DNA from 2 places in the Rhizobium indigoferae genome. Region 1 is predicted to be linked to the other one. Evidence: riboswitches for the same ligand, from Rfam matches in the RefSeq annotation. Region 1 holds a riboswitch; the other holds the start of a gene.
What was found. Region 1 has a riboswitch for S-adenosylmethionine ahead of U5G49_RS00970 (O-succinylhomoserine sulfhydrylase). Riboswitches for the same ligand answer to the same signal wherever they lie in the genome.

Region 1 (7,423 bases):
GAGATTGCCGCCTTCGGGCGCAGCACAGGTAAGAAGACGATATGAGCCCTAAACATTTCCTCGATCTTTCGGCGGTCACATCAGCCGATCTCAGAACCATCATGAACGATGCGCTCGCCCGCAAGCAGGCCTTCAAGGCCGGCAAGGGCGACAAGCCGCTCGCCGGCAAGATGCTGGCGATGATCTTCGAGAAGCCGTCGACGCGCACCCGCGTCTCCTTCGACGTCGGCATGCGCCAGCTCGGCGGCGAAACGCTGTTCCTGTCCGGCACCGAGATGCAGCTCGGCCGCGCCGAGACGATCGGCGACACCGCCAAGGTGCTGTCGCGCTATGTCGATGCGATCATGATCCGCACCACCGAGCATTCGCGGCTGGTCGAGCTTGCCGAGCATGCGACCGTGCCTGTGATCAATGCGCTGACGGATGACACCCATCCTTGCCAGATCATGGCCGACATCATGACCTTCGAAGAGCACCGCGGCCCGATCAAGGGCAAGACCATCGCCTGGACCGGCGACGGCAACAATGTGCTGCATTCGCTGGTCGAGGGTGCCGCGCGTTTCGGCTACCGCATGAACATGGCCGTACCCCTTGGCTCCGAGCCCAAGGATCACTATCTGAACTGGGCCCGCAATGAGGGCGCCGAAATCATGCTCTGCCATGATGCCGACCGTGCGGTCGCCGGCGTCGATTGCGTGGTGACCGATACCTGGGTCTCCATGAATCAGGAACATCGGGCCCGGGGTCACAATGTCTTCCAGCCTTATCAGGTCAACGCGGCCTTGATGGCCAAAGCCGGCAATGATGCATTGTTCATGCATTGCCTGCCCGCCCATCGCGGTGAGGAAGTGACGGACGAAGTGATCGACGGTCCGCAATCCGTGGTCTTCGATGAGGCGGAAAACCGTCTTCATGCGCAGAAGTCGATTCTTGCTTGGTGCCTGGGCGCGATCTGAACCATAATCGGACGTCGCGAGTCACAAACTCGCGACCGCGTGAGCGAAGGGCACGCTGGCCCATCGCTCTGAAAACTAGGAGTGAAAGCCATGGCAGAAGCTGCAGCCGCCCTCGGCCAGTTTGATTTCGCCGGCGATGACCATGTCGTCCCCTTCCAGGTGGAGGGGCTGGATGTGCGCGGTCGCGCCGTCCAGCTCGGCCCGATGCTCGATGCGATCCTCGAGCGCCATCATTATCCCGCACCTGTTGCCCGGCTGCTTGCCGAAGTCGTCGTGCTGACGGTGCTGCTCGGCACCTCGCTGAAGTTCGACGGCAAGTTCACGGTGCAGACCAAGGGCGATGGCCCGGTCGATCTCCTCGTCGCCGATTTCTCGACGCCGGAAAATGTCCGCGCCTATGCCCGTTTCGATCAGGCGCTGCTCAATAAGGCCATCGAGTCTGGTGAAACCGAGCCGGAGCAACTGCTTGGCAAGGGCGTGCTCGCCTTCACCATCGACCAGGGCAAGTTCAGCCAGCCTTACCAGGGCATCGTCGCGCTCGACGGTACCACGCTGGAAGAAATTGCCGGCGTCTATTTCCGCCAGTCGGAGCAGATCCCGACGCGCGTCCGCCTTGCCGCCGCTGAACTCTTCGATCGTGACGATGCGGGCAAGCCGCGCCATCGCTGGCGGGCAGGCGGCCTCGTCGCCCAGTTCCTGCCGGAAGCGCCGGAGCGCATGCGCCAGCCGGATCTCCACGGCGGCGACGGCGACACCGGCAACCGCCCGCATGGCGAGGACGATGCCTGGGTCGAAGCCCGTTCGCTAGTCGAGACCATCGACGCCGATGAACTCACCGACCCGCTTGTCGGTACCGAACGGCTGCTGTTTCGCCTGTTCCACGAGCGCGGCGTGCGCGTCTATGAACCGCGCGCCGTCTTCGACCGCTGCAGCTGCTCGCGCGACAAGATCAAAGGCGTGCTGAAGGGCTTTTCGGCCGAGGAGATAGAAGCCAGCCAGGAAGATGGCGAGATCGCCGTCACCTGCGAATTCTGCTCGACCACCTACCGCTTCGAGCCGGCCGAGCTTCAGCCGGCGGAGTAGGCTCGGTTCGCATTGACGGCTGCCCCTCACCCTAACCCTCTCCCCGTAAACGGGGCGAGGGGACGTGCCCTGCGAGAGTTGGGTGAGGAACGGAGAGGTCGCGGCATGGTCCCTTCGCCCCGTTTACGGGGAGAAGGTGGCGGCAGCCGGATGAGGGGCCAGTGTCGGCGATCTCTTGGGCAGAGGTGTACGGCCTATGGCGTCACACGTCAGTTGAGCACGCGCAGCAGCCCGGGGGAATCCAGCGAGAAGGCGGGGATGTCGACATCGAACATCTCGCCTTCATCCGTTTCCATCTGGTAATGGCCGAACATCAGCCCGGAGGGCGTGTCGAGCGGGCAGCCGGAGGAGTATTCGTAGGTGTCGCCGGGGCTGAGCCGCGGCTGCTCGCCGACGACGCCGGGACCGGTGACCTCGTCCACCTGTCCGTTCTGGTCGGTGATGTTCCAGTAACGGTTGACCAGGCGAACGGCGATGCCGGAATTGTTGCTGATAACAATCCGGTAACCCCAGACATAACGATCGTCGTCCGGATCGGATTGCTCCTCCAGATAGAACGGTTCGACTACAACTTCGATGTCTCTTGTGAGGGCGCGATACATGCCTTGCACCTTAGTCAAGATATGTTACCCGTATCTTATAAGAGGCCCTGTCCGTCAAGAAACGGAACAATTATCATCGCTGAAACGGCTGTGATCCGAAGGGTTTTCGATCGTTAAGCCTAATTGTCAGTGTTAATTCCGTTTCGGAACGCCGCGGCGGGCAATCTTGTTCCCCCGGCCTCACCTTGTGAGGTCCGGCACGGCCGAACCCCCAAATGAGGTCCGGCCGCCTTTCTGCTAGATCAGGCCGAAACCTTGGCAAGCGCCCGCGCGAAATCCTCGATCAGGTCGTCGGTATCCTCGATGCCGGCCGAAAGGCGGACCGTACCAGGCGAGATGCCGAGTTCGGCGCGCGCCTCTTCCGTCAGGTTCTTGTGCGTCGTCGTCGCCGGATGGGTGATCAGGCTCTTGCTGTCGCCGAGATTGTTGGAGATTTTGACGATCTCAAGCGCGTTCTGCAGCGCGAAGGCCGCATCCTTGCCGCCCTTCAGCTCGAAGGCGACCAGCGTCGAGCCGCCGGTCATCTGCTTGGCGATGATATCGGCCTGCGGATGGTCCTTGCGGCCGGGATAGATCACCTTGGCGACCTTGCCTTGCTCGGCCAGGAAATCGGCGATCTTCGCCGCATTCTCGGTCTGCTGGCGCACGCGCAGCGGCAGCGTCTCGATGCCCTTCAGCAAAGTCCAGGCGTTGAACGGCGACATGGCCGGGCCGGTATGGCGGAAATAGTCGTGCAGGTTCTCGTCGATCCATTCTTTGTCGGAGAGCACGACGCCGCCGAGGCAGCGGCCCTGGCCGTCAATATGTTTGGTGGCGGAATAGACGACGATATGGGCGCCGAGCTCCAGCGGCTTCTGGAAGAGCGGTGTCGCAAAGACGTTGTCGACGACGACCTTGGCGCCGATCTGATTGGCGAGCTTGGCGACGCCTGCGATATCGATCACCTCGAGCGTCGGGTTGGTTGGGCTTTCCAGGAAGAACACCTTGGTCTTCTCCGTGATCGCCTTTTCCCAGTTCGCAAGATCCCGGCCGTCGATCAGCGTGCAGTCGATGCCGTATTTCGGCGCCAGCGTCTCGACGACCCAGCGGCAGGAACCGAACAGGGCACGTGCAGCGACGATATGATCGCCTGATTTCAGCTGGCAGAGGATCGCCGCGGTGACGGCGGCCATGCCGGAAGCGGTGGCGCGGGCGTCTTCGGCGCCTTCGAGCATGCACATGCGCTTTTCGAACATGTCGTTGGTCGGGCTGCCGTAGCGGGCGTAAATGAAGCCCTCCGTCTCGCCCTTGAAGCGGGCTTCGGCCGCCTCCGACGTCTCGTAGACGAAGCCTTGCGTGAGATAGATTGCCTCGGACGTCTCGCCATATTGCGAACGCAGCGTGCCACCGTGGACGAGTTGGGTTGCCGGGCGCCAGGTCTTGCTCATGCCATCACCTTCACATAACAAAAAAACCGGTCGCAAAAGCAGACCGGTTTCAACCCGGTCTTTTTAGCCACTTGTTTAACGTGGCTGCAAGCCGACCGGCCAAATCACCACGGGATAATTCTGCAATACTGCTGTTAGCTGCTTGCGTCAATTCCCCGAGTTTGGTTTTGTCGGCGGCAAATGATGGATGAGGCATGATGGCTCGTGAAACGGGAATTCTGGCGGATCGCGCGATCTCCGCGCTGTTCGAAACGGAGCGTCTGATCTCCGAACGGGAGCTGGACCGCGACCAGATCCAGCCGGCAAGCCTCGACCTGCGCTTGGGCGCCAAGGCGTTCCGCGTGCGCGCCAGCTTCATGCCCGGCCCCTCGCATCTGGTGTCCGACAAGCTCGACCGGCTGAGCCTGCATGTGATCGACCTCTCCGAGGGGGCGGTGCTCGAAACTGGCTGCGTCTACATCGTGCCGCTGATGGAGAGCTTAGCGCTGCCGGCCGACATGTCGGCCTCGGCCAATCCGAAGAGCTCGACCGGGCGCCTCGATATCTTCACCCGCGTCATCACCGATTACGCTCAGGAGTTCGACAAGATTCCATCAGGCTATTCCGGCCCGCTCTATCTCGAAATCAGCCCGCGCACCTTCCCGATCGTCGTGCGCCGTGGCTCGCGCCTGTCGCAGATCCGTTTTCGCGTCGGCCAGGCCCTGCTCGGCGAGCCGGAACTATTGAAGCTGCATGAAAGCGAGACGCTGGTCGCCAGCAAGCTGCCCAACGTTTCCGGCGGCGGCATCGCGCTGTCGATCGACCTCGCCGGAGACAAGGAAGGCCTGATCGGCTATCGCGGCAAACATCACACCGCCGTCGTCGATGTCGACAAGAAGGCCCAGCACGACATCTATGATTTCTGGGAACCGCTCTATAGCCGCGGCCGCAACGAGCTGATCCTCGATCCGGACGAGTTCTATATCCTCGTCTCGCGCGAGGCCGTGCACGTGCCGCCGGATTATGCAGCCGAGATGACCCCCTTCGATCCGCTGGTCGGCGAATTCCGCGTCCATTATGCCGGCTTCTTCGATCCGGGCTTCGGCCATGCTCCGGCCGGCGGCCGCGGCAGCCGCGCCGTGCTCGAAGTGCGCAGCCACGAGGTGCCCTTCATCCTCGAAGACGGCCAGATCGTCGGCCGCCTCGTCTACGAGCACATGCAGGAAAAGCCCGCAAGCCTCTATGGCTCGGGTCTCGGCTCGAACTACCAGGCCCAGGGCCTCAAGCTCTCGAAGCACTTCCGCATCTGACCTTCCCGGGGCCGCGACTTGACAGCGGCCCCCATCTGTTGGAAATCTCGCATCAACGCGGGTGTAGCTCAATGGTAGAGCAGCAGCTTCCCAAGCTGAATACGAGGGTTCGATTCCCTTCACCCGCTCCAGCTCCCGCAAACTATACCTGATGCGCCTAATCCCCGAAAAACCGGATCGGCTTGTACCGACGATGCGCGATCATCAGGCTTCTGTCGGGCTGGATGATGTAGGTTTCCTCCACCTGCTGGCCGTACTGGTCAATGAAATCATGCGGAAAGGCGGAACCAACCGGTGATTTGGTGAGCTTGGTGCGCGGTTGGCCACTATAGGTGATGCTTCCCGGTATGGGTTCGAGGCCGGGGCCGCCATAGGTGACGGTGCTGCATCCGGCGAGAACGAGCGTGCCGATGAGGCCGATGATTGCAGGTTTCATGTCCATCCCTCCCAATGCCGTGAATAGTATCACTCTACGCCTTGCCGGAGAGAGTTCACGACACGAATGCCCATGCCGCTCTTCAACCCTTCGGGAAGCGTCGCCGGGGACGTCGTGATCGAGCGGCCGGACGCCACCTCCACCTCTTGATATTAGGGTGACAATCCCGTTCCACCAGTGGTGCACCGACGCATCCATTGCCGAAACCGGTGCCGTCTGCTAGATCGGCACCGTCGAAAAAGGCAGGATCGGTTGAGGTAAGCCCGGTCCCTTCCGTTGGAGTGTTAAGCGCTCTGGGGAAGCTCTGCTCCGTGCCATGGCACGAGAACCCGCGACGTGATCCGCATGAAGATGCGGGATCCCGGCGGCGTGCGGAGACGGCAAAAAGGCAGTCCCGGGATTTTTTTCGAACGGAGACTGTCATGCGCCTGAACCATCTCGATTTCCACGTTCCCGATATTGCTGCCACGGCGGATTTCTTCATCCGTCATTTCGGCCTGAGACTTAAGGATATGCGCGGCCAGTACGGCCTCGCGATCCTGGAAGACGATGCCGGCCTCGAAATTGTCCTCAGCCACGCCATCGCCAAGTTCGGCACCGCCGATCAGGTGGAGATCGGGCGCCAGACCTATCACATCGGCTTCATTTTGCCCGAAAGGGCGGATGTCGATGCGGTCCATGCCGGGCTTGCGGCTGCCGGTGCTGCGCTGTCCGGCCCGCCGGCCGGCATGCGCGGCGGCTGGCTGTTTTATTGCACGGCGCCCGGAAACATCCTGGTCGAGATCGGCTGGCGGCAGGGTTAGGTCCCCAAATAGCAAGGGCGGCCGCAGCCGCCCTTGCCAATGCCTGTTTTGACCGGCTCAGAATTCCGTCCAGTCGGGATCCTGGCTCGGCGACGTGCTGCCGCCGGCGCCGAAGGCGTTGGCGATCTTCTGGCCGAGCGCGCGGGCCGGCGAGGCGGCCGGGCGGGCGGTACCTTCCCTAGCGACGCGGATCGGGGCTGCCCTTGCTGCCGGGCGGGCGGGCGCGCGTGGTGCTGCTGTGGCGATAGGCGCGCTGGCGGTGAAGCCTCCGGTGCCGGTCAGCCTGAATTGGCCAAGCAGATTGTTGAGCGCCGCCGCTTCGGTGGCGAGGTTGTGGCTGGCGGCAGTGGATTCCTCGACCATCGCCGCATTCTGCTGCGTGCCCTGGTCCATGGAATTGACGGCCGTGTTGATCTCCTGCAGGCCGATCGACTGTTCGCGGGAGGCTTCGGCGATCGCGTGGACGTGCTGGTTGATCTCCTGCACCTCGGTGACGATCGCGTCGAGCGCCTTGCCGGTTTCGCCGACCAGCGAGACGCCGGTCTGCACATGTGTGCCGGAGGTGCTGATCAGCGCCTTGATCTCCTTGGCCGCCTTGGCCGAGCGCTGGGCGAGCTCGCGCACTTCCTGGGCGACGACGGCAAAACCCTTGCCGGCTTCACCGGCACGCGCCGCTTCGACGCCGGCATTCAGAGCCAAAAGATTGGTCTGGAAGGCGATGTCGTCGATGACGCCGATGATGTTGGAGATTTCGCCCGAGGACTTCTCGATCTGCTGCATGGCGGAGACCGCCTTGCGGACGATCTCGCCCGATTTCTCGGCGCCGA
Region 2 (7,423 bases), 730 kb from region 1:
AATTCGGTGCCCTCGACGGAACGGATCTCGCCGGTTGGCACCTGCTTCTCATCGGTCGGCAGATAATGATCGGCGGCAATCATGATATCGTGGCCAAGCGCATCGTCGCGACCGTCGAGATTGAAATAGGCGTGCTGGCAGACATTGGCGAGCGTCGGCTGGTCGCTGGTCGATTCGTAGGTGATCGACAGTTCACCGTTGCCATGCACCCAGAAAGTCGCCTGGATGGTGCAATTGCCGGGATAGCCGGCGCGGCCATCGGGATCGACGATCTTCAGCACCACGCGGTCGACGTCATGCTCGACGATCGTCCAGTTGCGTTTGGCGATATTGTCGCTGCCGCCATGCAGATGCGTCACGCCGTTTTCATTCAGTTCGAGCTGATAGTCCTTGTCGTCAAGCGTAAACCTGCCGCCGCCGACGCGGTTGGCGCAGCGGCCGGGTGTCGCGCCGAAATAGGATGAATAGAGGGGGTAGCTGTGGAAATCGTCGAAGCCGAGCTGCAGCGGCGCGTCATGTCCCTCGAGGCGCAAATCCTGGATGACTGCGCCCCAGCTTATGATCTTGGCCGTCAGCCCACCGCCCTTGATCACGACGCGATAGACGGTTTCGCCCGCCTTCGTCTGCCCGAAAACGTCCCGCTCCAACTTATCCGACATGATCGACCGTCCATTCTATCTCTGCTGCGAATTCCTCAATTCGGAATCGATTTGAGGAATTTGCAGCGATTCAAACTGTGCATTGCACGTCCGATGAAGACGCGCGGTGTGGTAGGGTTCGGGACAGGAACCTGCCCGCATTTGCTTCAATCCGCAACCGGCGGATCGGAAAGAAAATGCCGCAGCAGTGAGGCGGCGGCATCGGCTCGAGGCGCGATCGGCAACGGTCAGAGGTCCGTGCCGATCTCTTCCACATCAAAGGGCGTCGTCTGGTAGATTTCGTTGATCCAGTTGCCGAACAGGAGATGCGCATGGCTGCGCCAGCGGTTCTGTGGCGCAAGCGCCGGATCGTTATGCGGGAAGTAATTGTGCGGCATCTTGATCGGCACGCCGGCATCGACGTCGCGAAAATACTCGTCGGAAAGCGAGGTGGAATCATATTCGACATGGTTGAACATGTAGAGCCGCCGTCCCTTCTGCTCGTGCACGAGACACACGCCCATCTCGGGTGATTCCATCAGGATCTCCAGGTTTTCGGACTTCTCGATATCGGCGCGGCGCACTTCGGTCCAGCGCGACACCGGCACTTCGAAATTGTCGGAAAAGCCGTTGAGATAGATGGACGAAGGCTTCAGGTTGCGGTGGCGGTAAACCCCGAAGGCCTTCTCTTTGAGCTCGTATTTCGGAACGCCGTGGAAATGATAGATCGCCGCCATCGCGCCCCAGCAGACGTTCATCGTCGAATGGACATTCGTTTCCGTCCAGTCGAGAATCTGCTGCATCTCCGCCCAATAGGTGACGTCCTCATAGGGCAAGAGCTCGATCGGCGCCCCGGTGATGATGAAGCCGTCGAACTTGCGGTGTTTTACCTCCTCCCAGGTCTGGTAGAAGGCAAGCAGATGATCTTCTGACGTATTCTTCGCCTTGTGGCCGCCGATACGGATGAGCGACAGTTCCACCTGCAGCGGCGAGGCGCCGACGAGACGCGCCATCTGCAATTCGGTCTTGATCTTGTTCGGCATGAGGTTGAGCAGCCCGATCTGCAACGGTCGGATATCCTGACGGATCGCCAACGTCTCGGTCATCACCCGCACACCTTCCTGAACCAGGGTTTCGAAGGCGGGCAGCGTATCGGGGATCTTGATGGGCATTGCGGTCACTCGATCAAAAACAAAAACCGGCGGCGAAAAAATCGCTACCGGTCCGCACGCGGCCCTTTAGCGATTTTTTTAACGTGGCTGCAAGCCGGCCGGCCAAATCACCACGGAGCGCTTTAATTAGACCCAGTCGGGTCGCGAATCAACTGTCGACTGCAGTCAAGTGACCTCTGCCGCATCATCACAGTTTAATGAATGATAGAATCTGTTGATGGACCCGTAACGCCACCATGTTATTTATAGGGCATGGGCGATTTGGAAAAGCGTAATGGCAGATAAGATTGAGGGGAGGCCGGGCATCCGGAGGCAGGATAGGGTAGGGTATGATTTCAGCCTGACATATCGCCTCGGCGTCATGTTCTCAGCATTCTGGAATTCGGAAGTGCGTGGCAGGGTGCTGTTTCTGGCGACCGTGCTGATCCTCGTTATCCTGGCGACGTCCTACGGCCAGGTCATATTGAACGAGTGGAATGCGCCCTTCTATGACTCGCTGGAGCGCCGCGACCTCGGCGAATTCTTCCACCAACTCGAAATCTTCGCGATGATCGCCGGCACGCTGCTGCTGCTCAACGTGCTGCAGGCCTGGCTGAACCAGATGACCGCGCTCTATATGCGCGAAGGCCTGTCACGCGATCTCGTCGACCAGTGGCTGAAGCGCAAGCGGGCGCTGCGGCTTGCCTCCAGCGGCCTGATCGGCGTCAATCCGGACCAGCGTCTGCACGAGGATTCCCGCAACCTTGCCGAAAGCACGACAGGGCTCGTTCTCGGCCTGCTGCAGTCGACCATCCTCCTGGTGAGCTTCATCGGCGTGCTCTGGGAGCTTTCGAGCGGCTTCATCTTCCGCATCAGCGGCCACAGCTTCTCCATTCCGGGCTACATGGTCTGGGCGGCGATTTTCTATGCCGCTTCCGCCTCGGTGCTGAGCCAGGTCGTCGGCCGCAAGCTGGTCAAGCTCAATGCCGACCGTTTTTCGAAAGAAGCCGAGCTTCGCTTCACGCTGATGCATGCCAATGAGAACATGCCGGCGATCACCGTTGCCCGCGGCGAGGAGAACGAGCGCCGACGTATCAACACCGACATCAGCTCGGTACTGACAGTCGTCAAGCGGCTCGCCATGGCCAATACCAATCTCACCTGGGTTTCGGCCGGCTACGGCTGGCTGGTAATCGTCATCCCGATCATCGTTGCCGCCCCCGCTTATTTCTCCGGCGGCCTCACCCTCGGCCAGCTGATGATGTCGGTCGGCGCCTTCAACCAGGTCAACACGGCGCTGCGCTGGTATGTCTCCAATTTCGGCCCGATCGCCGAGTGGCGCGCCACGCTGATGCGCGTCACCGATTTCCGCCAGGCGCTGCTCGACATGGACGAGGACTTCGACCTGAAGGACAGCATCGCCTATGAAAACGCCGCGCCCGACACGCTGACGCTGAAGGATGTGGTGATCGTCGCCAAGGTTGGCGAAGATATCGAGGAATGCGGCGGTTTCCGACTGCGTGAAACCAATGTCGTGATCAAGGCCGGCGAAAGGATCATGATCAACGGCGATCACAGCGTCAACCGCAAGCTGCTGTTCCAGGCGATGGCCGGCCTCTGGCCGTGCGGTAGTGGGACGATGGGCCTGCCGCCAATCGACGACATGCTCTTCGTTCCGCAGGTTGCCTATGTTCCCGGCGGCACGCTGCGCGAGGCGCTGGCCTTTCCCGAACGTCCCGAAGCCTACGAGAAAGCCGCCGTCGAGGCGGCCCTCGACAAGGTTGGCCTGCATTCGCTGATCGCAAGGCTCGATACCCGCGCCCGCTGGGACAAGCTGCTCGACGGCGACCAGCAGAAAGCGATCGGATTTGCCCGCCTCCTGCTCGTGCGCCCGCGCTGGATCATCTTCGACGAAGTGCTGGAAGGCATGGAGCCGGAATTGCAGGAAACAATGGCCAACCTGCTCGTCTCCATGCCCGAAAGCGGCATGATCTATATCGGCCGCTCCGAGGCCTATCTCGAGGCGCTGAAGCCGCGCGTGCTGCATCTGCAGGCGCTGCCGTCAATTTCCGAGGAGCCGGCTGTCGCCCAGACCGGCGCCAGCGCCAGTGCGGGCGCTGCCGCCGTGCCCGCGCCGGCGCTTTAATACATGCGGCCCAAAAATGTGGAGCTGTTTTGGGATGACGGCCTGCATAAGGTAAGGACTTGAGCCGCTGGTCACATCGGCGGCGTGATGCCGTTGAGGCCGACGGCGATCTGGCTGGCCGAGATGCTGCCGTCCGCCGCCTTTTCGCCGGTGACGACGACGCCCGCGCCGGGCTTCAGATCATCCTTGGTCGCAGGCGCCAACGTCACGATCGGCGTGCCATCGGCAATCGCGATGGTCTTTTCCTTGCCCTGATAGGTCAGCGTGATCGTGTGGCCGTCCACGGATTTGACGGCGTTGCTGACGGTCGCATTGGTCATCTGGCTGTTCGGCTGCGCATCCCAGGGACGGTTGCCCTCGCCGGTTCCCTTCATCGACGCCGGAAAGATCAGCACCTCGATCGCCCCGTCCGGGCCTGTGCCCTTCGGAAGTGAAGCGACGCCGACGAAATCGCCGGGCTTGATATCCTCGACCGAGGCTTTCTTGATGCCGCCGACCTTCCAGCCGGATTTCAGCGCGATCGTCGCATCGCTACCCTCGCGCGTCTTGACGACGAGCGTATCGCCGCTGAGGCTTTCGATGGCGCCGCGAACACGAATGCGCTGGGCATCCTGCGCCTGTGCGGCTTGCGACAGGGCAAGGGTCACGAGGCTACCGGCGACAAACGCCGTGAAAATTCCGGAATAGGGCTTGCGAGACATCTGACTTTTCCTTGTCGCCATTGCGATCGGCAATATCCCCGGCTGCCGGACGGCACCTTATGCCGCAGGACGACACACTGACGAATCAAGGAAAAGTGAGCCTTCAGCCTCGAGAAAATCTCAGCCTTCCAGCTCTTCCCGCAGCATTTCGAGCTCCAGCCACTCCTCTTCCATCTTTGTCAGGCCGGCGCGCAGTTTTTCCATCTCGCTGGCAAGTCGGTTGAAGGCGGCAGGATCGCGCGTGAAAAGATTGGGATCTGCCATCACCTGTTCGCGCTTGGCGATTTCGGCTTCGGCCTTCGCCATTTCCTTCGGCAGGTTTTCCAGTGCGAATTTCTGCTTGAAGGAGAGTTTGACCTTCGAGCTGCCTGGCGCTGATGCCTCCGGCGTCTTCGGCTTCTCCGCCGCCTTCTCGGCTTTTCTGCGCTCCTCGAGCGCGCCCTTGCGTTGCACAAGCATGTCCGAGTAGCCGCCGGCATATTCGATCCAGCGGCCATCAGGCGCATCCGGCACGGCGGGTGCGATCGTCGAGGTCACGGTGCGGTCGAGGAAATCGCGGTCGTGGCTGACGAGAATGACGGTGCCGGGAAAGCCTGCGACAATCTCCTGCAGGAGATCGAGCGTTTCGATATCGAGATCGTTGGTCGGCTCGTCGAGGATCAAGAGATTCGTCGGGCGCGAAAGGATGCGCGCCAGCATCAGCCGGGCGCGTTCGCCGCCGGAGAGGTTTCTGATCGGCGTACGCGCCTGTTCCGGCTGGAATAGAAATTCCTTCATGTAGCCGGTGACATGGCGCTGCTCGCCGTTGACGAGCAGGCTTTCGCCGCGCCCGTCCGTCAGATAATTGGCAAGCGTGTCCTCGGGGTCGAGATCCTCACGCTTCTGGTCGAGCGTCGCGATCTCCAGATTGGTGCCGAGCTTCACCGTGCCGCTGTCAGGCGAAAGCTGCCCGGTCAGCATCTTCAGCAGCGTCGTCTTGCCGGCGCCGTTCGGCCCCACGAGACCAATGCAGTCGCCGCGATGTACGCGGATCGAAAACGGCGTGACGATTGCCCGCTCGCCGAAGCTCTTGGTGATCTTGTCGGCCTCGATCACCAGCTTGCCGGATTCCTGCGCCTCCGAAACCGTCGCCTGCACCGTGCCCTGCGGTCCCTTGTGGCCGCGATAGTTCGAGCGCATCGTCTGCAGCTCGCCGAGACGGCGCATATTGCGCTTGCGCCGCGCCGTGACGCCATAGCGCAGCCAGTGCTCCTCGCGCTCTATCGACTTGCCGAGCTTGTGCTGCTCCAGTTCCTCGGCCTCCAGCACCTGGTCGCGCCAGGCTTCGAAATGCGCAAAGCCGCGGTCGAGCCGGCGCGAGGTGCCGCGGTCGAGCCAAACGGTTGCCGTCGAGACCTTTTCGAGGAAACGCCGGTCGTGCGAGATCAGCACCAGGGCGCTGCGCGTCTTTTGCAGCTCGCCTTCCAGCCATTCGATCGTTGGCAGGTCGAGATGGTTGGTCGGTTCGTCGAGCAGAAGAATGTCCGGCTCCGGTGCCATAACCCGAGCAAGGGCAGCGCGCCGCGATTCGCCACCGGACAGCATTCTGGGGTCTTCATCGCCGGTCAGCCCGAGATGCGACAGCAGATAGGTGACACGATAGGGGTCATCGCCCGGCCCGAGGCCGGCCTCGGCATAGGCCTGCACCGTGTTGAAGCCGACAAAGTCCGGCGCCTGCTCGAGATAGCGCACCGTCGAGGACGGATGGCGGAAGACCTCGCCGGACTGTGCCTCGACCAGGCCGGCGGCAATCTTCAGCAGCGTCGATTTTCCCGAGCCGTTACGCCCGACGAGACAGATTTTGTCACCGGCCTCGATCTGCAGGCTAGCACCCGCCAGAAGCGGTGCGCCGCCGAAGCTTAGGAAGATATCGTCGAGTTTTAGAATGGGAGGGGCCAAAAATCAGACTCCGGAAAGATCATAGGGCCGGGCGAGCACGATTGCCCGGCCGCTGCGGAGCGAAAAGCGAACGGTGCCTTCCGCAACATTGGAAATGGTGCGCGACGAGCCGAAAGGCAGATGGAAATCCGCCAGCGGATAACGCGCATTCTCGATGGAAAGCCCTCTCAGCTCGCTGAATCCGGGCACGGAAAACAGGCTGCCCTTGGGAAGGTCCAGTTCGATCGTACCGGCAACCAGCGGCACTGCCTCTTCCTTGCCCGAGGTCAGCAGCAGGTCGAAACCCTCTTCCGCCAGGCTGACGGCCGACAGCAGGTGCTGAAGCGCGTGGTCGGAGCGTTCGCCGCCGAGCGCGCCGGCGAGGATGAGCCGCCGCGCGCCACGCGCGATTGCTTCCGCCACGGCGATTTCGCCGTCCGTCGCGGCCTTCGCTGCCGGATAAGGCTGTTTCGGCACATTGGGAAATGCATCCGCGAGATCGGCCGGCGTCGAATCGAAATCACCGACCCAGAGCTCCGGCTCGATGCCGAGTGCTGCCGCATGCCGCATGCCGCCATCTGCCGCAATGAAGCGGCTGTCGGCGATGGCATGGCGCAGGCGCTCCGTCAGGCTGAGTTCGCCGCCAAGGAGAATGGTGAAGGTGGAATGGCTCATGGGCATTGCCCTTAGCGCAAACGGGGGGTCGAGGGGAAGGGGCGCCGCTTGCCTGAAAGCGCCGCGCGTCCAACACCAACAGGACGCTCGATCACTTTAAACTGCCGCCTAGCCCGGCGTATCCTTGTCGCGCGACAGGAAGACCGCCTCGTAGCCGCCGATGAAGCGCTCGAAAAGCGCTGCGAAGCGCTCGAC

Region 2: linked by a shared signal. The riboswitch ahead of metA (homoserine O-acetyltransferase MetA) and the one ahead of U5G49_RS00970 (O-succinylhomoserine sulfhydrylase) in region 1 are both predicted to bind S-adenosylmethionine.

What each region holds. Positions count from the first base shown of each region.
Region 1 covers NZ_CP140635.1:182,684-190,106, forward strand. Annotated here, with positions in the region: gene argF (ornithine carbamoyltransferase) at 42-956, shown strand; gene U5G49_RS00960 (Hsp33 family molecular chaperone) at 1,047-2,039, shown strand; gene apaG (Co2+/Mg2+ efflux protein ApaG) at 2,249-2,641, opposite strand; gene U5G49_RS00970 (O-succinylhomoserine sulfhydrylase) at 2,884-4,068, opposite strand; SAM riboswitch at 4,111-4,189, opposite strand; gene U5G49_RS00975 (2'-deoxycytidine 5'-triphosphate deaminase) at 4,263-5,357, shown strand; tRNA gene U5G49_RS00980 (tRNA-Gly) at 5,415-5,488, shown strand; gene U5G49_RS00985 (hypothetical protein) at 5,515-5,793, opposite strand; gene U5G49_RS00990 (VOC family protein) at 6,216-6,596, shown strand; gene U5G49_RS00995 (methyl-accepting chemotaxis protein) at 6,654-7,423, opposite strand, start outside.
Region 2 covers NZ_CP140635.1:4,316,249-4,323,671, forward strand. Annotated here, with positions in the region: gene U5G49_RS21265 (aldose epimerase family protein) at 1-659, opposite strand, end outside; gene metA (homoserine O-acetyltransferase MetA) at 887-1,810, opposite strand; SAM riboswitch at 1,857-1,934, opposite strand; gene U5G49_RS21275 (ABC transporter ATP-binding protein/permease) at 2,085-3,935, shown strand; gene U5G49_RS21280 (hypothetical protein) at 4,007-4,636, opposite strand; gene U5G49_RS21285 (ABC-F family ATP-binding cassette domain-containing protein) at 4,757-6,574, opposite strand; gene U5G49_RS21290 (thiamine diphosphokinase) at 6,578-7,234, opposite strand; gene U5G49_RS21295 (MarR family winged helix-turn-helix transcriptional regulator) at 7,337-7,423, opposite strand, start outside.